3 regions of the Pseudoalteromonas sp. S2721 genome follow, and region 1 is predicted to be linked to each of the others. Evidence: predicted binding sites of a transcription regulator. Region 1 holds the regulator's gene; each other region holds the start of a gene.
What was found. The regulator MetJ, encoded in region 1, represses methionine synthesis genes. The targets are predictions, from matches to a motif close to TAGACGTCTAGACGTCTA.

Region 1 (2,282 bases):
CACTGCTTAGCAATACTAGTGATTGCTTTAATATCTGTTAAACGCAAGATTGGGTTACTTGGCGTTTCAATCCAAATCAACTTAGGTTTAATCGCTAAAATTTCTTGGAGATTTTCAGATTTAGTTAAATCCAAAACTTTTAGTTTTAACAGGCCACGCTTTTCAAGCGAGGTGAATAAACGATAACTACCGCCATAACAGTCATGTGGGATCACTAACGTGTCGTCACTGTTTAACAGCTGAGTGGCTAAATGCACAGCAGACATACCTGTTGCAGTGATAATACCTTTAGCACCACCTTCAAGCTCAGCTAAGGTTTCAGCTAAGATATCGCGATTTGGATTACCGCTGCGACCATAGTCATACTGGCGCTTAGTATCAAAATCAGCAAACGAATAGGTGGTTGATAAGTATAAAGGAGGCACAACCGCACCATGATGTTTATCGGCTTCAATGCCGTGACGAACAGCAATCGTCGCTTTATTTTTTTCGCTCATTTCATCACCTATTCTTTAATTGGATGTTTAGACGTCTAAAAGGTTAGATGATCAAATATGAGAAGTCAAAGCATTTATCGCTTACACATAGAAGTTTATACATTTACACCACTAGATGGCTAAATAACTAGTATTTGACTATCTTTTTTAAAGAGATAGAATTTCCGCATCTTGCGCTGTGAATAAGGCGTAAATCACTGACAACCGAGGCAACGAAACAACTTATGGCTAAATGGAACGGTGAATACATTCACCCATATGCAGAACACGGTAAAAAATCAGAACAAGTAAAAAAGATTACCGTATCAATCCCACTTAACGTATTAAAAGTATTAACTGACGAGCGTACACGCCGCCAGATCAATAACCTGCGTCATGCGACGAACAGTGAGTTATTGTGTGAAGCTTTCTTACATGCTTTTACAGGTCAACCATTACCAAATGATGACGACCTACGTAAAGACAACCCTGAAAAGGTACCTGAAGAAGTTAAAAGAATTATGCAAGAAATGGGATTAGATATCCCAGTGCTTGATTCAGAATAAGTATTTCGGCCATCGGATCACCGCCGATAATCGCAGATATAAAAAAACTCAGCCTAGGCTGAGTTTTTTATTGAGCGTTATACCTAAGGCTAATTAAGTTTAACGCATGTAATCTTCTGGCATATCAATTTGCGCCACACCCGATTCTACTGCCGCTTCAGCAACAGCACGTGCAATACGTGGTAATAAACGCGGATCCATAGGCTTAGGAATGATGTACTCGGCACCAAACTCAAGTGACTCAACGCCAGCCGCTTTTAATACTTCACTTGGTACAGGCTCTTTCGCGATGCCACGAATAGCATGAACTGCAGCAATTTTCATTTCATCATTAATTGCCGTTGCACGAACATCTAACGCGCCACGGAAAATGAATGGGAAACAAAGCACGTTATTTACTTGGTTAGGGAAATCTGAACGACCCGTTGCCATAATTAAATCGTTACGCGCGCTGTGTGCAACTTCTGGAGCAATCTCAGGATCTGGGTTTGAACATGCAAACACAACTGGCTTATCTGCCATCAGCTTAAGATCATCTGCAGTTAACAGGTTAGGACCTGATACACCAACGAATACATCGGCATCAGCAATTACATCTTGTAATGTACGCTTATCGGTATTGTTAGCAAATAATTGCTTATACTCGTTTAAGTCATCACGACGTGTATGGATCACACCTTTACGGTCAAGCATATAAATGTGTTCACGCAGTGCGCCACACTTAATTAAAAGCTCCATACAAGCAACTGCAGCAGCACCAGCACCTAAACATACGATGATAGCATCTTCGATATCTTTGCCTTGCACTTCAAGGGCGTTAAGCATACCAGCAGCTGTAACAATAGCGGTACCATGTTGGTCATCGTGGAAAACTGGAATATCACAGCGCTCAATAAGCGCTTTTTCGATCTCAAAACACTCAGGCGCTTTAATATCTTCAAGGTTGATACCACCAAACGTATCAGCGATGTTAGCAACCGTATTAATGAAATCTTCTGTTGTGCGGTGTTTAACTTCAATATCAATTGAATCAAGACCAGCAAAACGTTTGAATAGTAACGCTTTACCTTCCATTACAGGTTTTGATGCAAGCGGACCTAAGTTACCTAAACCTAAAATTGCGGTACCGTTTGAAATAACTGCAACCATGTTGCCTTTGCCTGTGTATTTATAGGCATTTGCTGGATCAGCAGCAATTTCACGGACTGGTTCAGCCACACCTGGGCTATAAGCTAAAGCG
Region 2 (2,282 bases), on a different contig from region 1:
AGACGCGCTTCTTCTAATTTACCTGTACCAAATGTCTCGATGCTGATAGATGTTGGCTCTGCAACACCGATAGCGTAAGAAACTTGTAGCTCACATTTGTCAGCAAGGCCAGCAGCAACCACGTTTTTAGCAACGTAACGAGCAGCATATGCAGCTGAACGGTCAACTTTTGATGGATCTTTACCAGAGAAAGCACCACCACCGTGACGGGCCATACCGCCGTATGTATCAACGATGATTTTACGACCTGTAAGACCACAGTCACCCATTGGGCCACCGATTACGAAACGGCCAGTTGGGTTGATGAAGAACTTAGTTGCGCTAGAGATTAGCTCAGCTGGAAGAACTGGCTTAATGATCGTTTCCATTACCGCTTCAACTAAGTCGTTTTGTGAGATTGAATCACAGTGTTGAGTTGAAAGAACAACGGCATCAATACCAACAGGCTTGCCATTTTCGTATGCAAACGTTACTTGAGATTTTGCATCTGGGCGTAACCAGTTAAGCTCACCGCTTTTACGAACTTCAGCTTGGCGCTGAACTAGACGATGTGAATAAGTGATTGGTGCAGGCATTAACACGTCAGTTTCATTACATGCGTAACCGAACATTAGACCTTGGTCACCAGCACCTTGCTCTTCAGGTCGAGCACGGTCAACACCTTGGTTGATGTCTGGAGATTGTTTACCGATAGTGTTTAGGATTGCACAAGAGTCAGCATCGAAACCCATGTCTGAGTGCGTGTAACCGATTTCACGTACTGTTTTACGTGTGATTTCTTCGATATCAACCCAAGCGCTAGTTGTGATTTCACCACCAACCATCACCATGCCAGTTTTAACGTAAGTCTCACATGCAACACGGGCATGAGAATCTTGCTCTAAGATAGCATCTAGAACCGCGTCAGAGATTTGGTCCGCGATTTTATCCGGATGACCTTCAGAAACAGATTCAGAAGTAAATAAATGTTTTGCCATTGTATTTCTGCTCACAAATATTGCGCTTCACAAACGTCGGTAATAGCGCTAAAAAATTAAGGGGCGTATTTTATCTAAAACAAATATGTTTGCATAGTAATTTTACGCCTAGACGTCCATTTAAAATTAGTAATAACGTATTGTTCTTAACAAACGCCCATAAATGGTGCATTTAATGCGGATTTTTAATTGCACTGTACCCTTACAATAAGTAAGAATGGGGCTTCATAAACAACCAGCGCAAATACATAAAGGTAGGAGAATTCATGCCATCACGCAAAGAACTTGCAAATGCTATTCGCGTCTTATCAATGGACGCAGTACAACAGGCCAAATCTGGTCACCCTGGCGCCCCTATGGGCATGGCAGATATCGCAGAAGTACTATGGCGCGATTATCTAAAGCACAATCCAACGAATCCAGAGTGGGCAGACCGAGATCGATTTATTCTTTCGAATGGCCACGGTTCAATGCTGATCTATTCTCTACTGCACTTAAGTGGCTATAACTTACCACTAGAGGAAATTAAAAACTTCCGTCAAATGCACTCAAAAACACCGGGTCACCCAGAGTATGGATATGCACCAGGTATTGAGACTACTACGGGTCCATTAGGTCAAGGGATCACAAATGCAGTGGGCATGGCAATTGCCGAAAAAGCGCTAGCTGCACAGTTTAACCGTGAAGGCCACGATATTGTTGATCACTTCACGTATGCATTCATGGGTGATGGCTGTTTAATGGAAGGTATTTCACACGAAGCCTGTTCATTAGCCGGTACATTAGGCCTAGGTAAACTAGTTGCGTTTTGGGATGACAACGGCATCTCAATTGATGGTGAAGTAGAAGGTTGGTTCAGCGATGACACACCAGCGCGCTTCAAAGCATACGGCTGGCACGTAGTTAGCGATGTTGATGGTCATAACCCTGATGCAATTCGCGCCGCTATCGAAGAAGCGCGTAGCATTACTGATAAGCCATCATTTATCTGTTGTAAAACAGTGATTGGTTATGGTTCACCTAATAAATCAGGTAGCCATGATTGTCACGGTGCACCACTAGGTGAAGACGAAATTAAAGCATCTCGTGAGTTCCTTGGTTGGACTGGCGATGCATTCGAAATCCCAGCTGATATCTATAGCGAGTGGGATGGCAAAGAAAAAGGTAAGCAACTAGAAGCAAGCTGGGACGAAAAATTTGCAGCTTATGAAAGTGCATACCCTGAACTTGCTGCTGAGTTTAAGCGCCGTACAAACGGTGAGCTACCGGCAGATTGGGCTGAAAAGTCACAAGCTTACATCGAAG
Region 3 (2,282 bases), on a different contig from region 1:
CGGCGACGCTCACCACCCGAAAGGTGTTCAATTTTTGCATCCCAAGGTGGAAGGCGTAATGCATCAGCTGCACGCTCTAACACGTTGTCGATATTGTGACCATCGTGTGCTTGGATGATAGCTTCAAGTTCACCTTGCTCTTTCGCAAGTGCATCGAAGTCAGCACCGTCCATTGCATACTCGTTGTATACTTCATCAAGACGATTAAGTGCATTTTTAACTTCGCTTACTGCTTCTTCTACTGTTTCGCGAACTGTTTTGTTCTCGTCTAGCACAGGCTCTTGCGGTAAGTAACCGATTTTAGTGCCTGGTTGAGGGCGAGCTTCACCTTCAAAGTCTTGGTCAACACCGGCCATAATGCGAAGTAACGTTGATTTACCTGCACCGTTTAGACCTAGCACACCAATTTTTGCGCCTGGGAAAAAGTGTAAAGAAATATCTTTTAAGATAGTGCGCTTAGGTGGCACAACCTTAGAAACTCGACTCATCGAGAATATAAACTTATCTGGTAACACCATGAAAGGAGCCTTCAATTTATAAGAAAAATTAACAGCAAGTATTGTATACCCAAACTACCTCAAAATACAGAATTCAGCGTTTATGATAGGCTTAATATCAAGGTGTTATTTACTCAAAGAGTCATACATTTTAATTAATGACCACTCAGAAAGATTACTTCATTTGGACATCTAAACATCTAGAGGTTGAAATTTCTAACTATCCGTTCATAATTAGCAGTCAGATAAGTATGCTCGGAGCCAGCTATGCCCATTACAGTAAAAGATGAATTGCCAGCCATTGCAAAATTACGCCAAGAAAACGTGTTTGTAATGCCAAAAAGTCGCGCGAAAACGCAAGAGATACGCCCAATGCGTTTGGCCATCTTAAACTTAATGCCAAACAAGGTTGAAACCGAAGTGCAGTTTATTCGCTTGTTAGCTAATTCACCGCTACAAGTTAATGTTGAGCTATTGCGCTTAGATACTCACCGCACCAGTAGTAATTCTGAGCAGCACATGGATACGTTTTATCGCTATTTTTCAGAAGTGAAAGATAATAACTACGATGCCATGATTATCACTGGGGCGCCGCTTGCTCATTTAGAGTATGACGAAGTTGCTTACTGGGACGAGTTAAAAGTTATTTTAGATTGGGCTGAGCAACATGTTACGTCTACGCTGTTTTCGTGTTGGGCGGCCCATGCGGGTCTATATCATCACTATGGCCTTAAGCGCGAACTTAAACCAAATAAATTAAGCGGCGTATTTACCCATAAAAGTTATTTTGACCATGCAGCACTCACTCGTGGCTTTGATGATACCTTTTTAGTGCCACACTCTCGCTATGGTCATATTGATATCGACAAGATCACTGCCTGCGATGATTTGGTGGTGTTAGCTGGTTCTGAGCGAGTAGGTGCCTACTTAATTAAAAATAAATCAGGCAGCCAAGTGTATATTACTGGCCATCCAGAGTACGATGCACATACCCTTAAAGGGGAGTATTTGCGCGACCAAGAAAAATCAGCGGATGCGCCTAAGCCAGAAAATTACTTCCCAGACGATAACCCAGACAACGAACCGTCGAAGACCTGGCAAAGCCATGCCTTTTTATTGTTTTCGAATTGGTTAAACTATTATGTGTACCAAACTACACCGTATGATATTAACTTAGTTAGCCAAGATGTAAGGACTAACAACTATGCCGAGTAATGCAGTGAATAAACGCGAACAATTAACCGAGGCGCTGAAACAGCGAATTTTAATCCTCGATGGCGCGATGGGCACCATGATCCAAGAACATAAATTAGAAGAACAGGATTATCGCGGTGAGCGCTTTAAAGACTGGCATGTACTTATTAAAGGTAACAACGATTTATTAAGCCTGACTCAGCCAAAAATCATTGCGGATATTCATCGTGCCTATTTAGAGGCGGGTGCTGATATCATCGAAACGAATACCTTTAATGCCACGACTATTTCGATGGAAGATTACGATATGGCGAGCCTTAGCCGCGAAATCAACCTCGAATCAGCGAAACTTGCACGCGGTGTGTGTGATGAGTTTGAAGCAAACGATCCTAGCAAACCGCGTTATGTAGCCGGTGTACTTGGACCAACATCAAAAACCTGCTCTATCTCTCCAGATGTAAACGACCCGGGTTACCGTAATATCAACTTTGATAAGCTGGTGGCTGCGTATGTTGAGTCAACACTGGCACTGATGGAAGGTGGTGCTGACCTTATTTTAATAGAAACCATCTTTGATACCCTTAATGCTAA

Region 2: metK (methionine adenosyltransferase) is a predicted target of MetJ. The motif match lies at 1,079-1,096, and genes of this name have one in related genera.
Region 3: CWC02_RS16565 (homoserine O-succinyltransferase) is a predicted target of MetJ. The motif match lies at 683-700, and genes of this name have one in related genera.

Annotation. Positions count from the first base shown of each region.
Region 1 covers NZ_PNCZ01000006.1:51,591-53,872, reverse strand. Annotated here, with positions in the region: gene metB (cystathionine gamma-synthase) at 1-497, opposite strand, end outside; gene metJ (met regulon transcriptional regulator MetJ) at 722-1,042, shown strand; gene CWC02_RS01830 (malic enzyme-like NAD(P)-binding protein) at 1,142-2,282, opposite strand, start outside.
Region 2 covers NZ_PNCZ01000041.1:86,893-89,174, forward strand. Annotated here, with positions in the region: gene metK (methionine adenosyltransferase) at 1-977, opposite strand, end outside; gene tkt (transketolase) at 1,244-2,282, shown strand, end outside.
Region 3 covers NZ_PNCZ01000044.1:63,896-66,177, reverse strand. Annotated here, with positions in the region: gene ettA (energy-dependent translational throttle protein EttA) at 1-518, opposite strand, end outside; gene CWC02_RS16565 (homoserine O-succinyltransferase) at 765-1,712, shown strand; gene CWC02_RS20860 (homocysteine S-methyltransferase family protein) at 1,702-2,282, shown strand, end outside.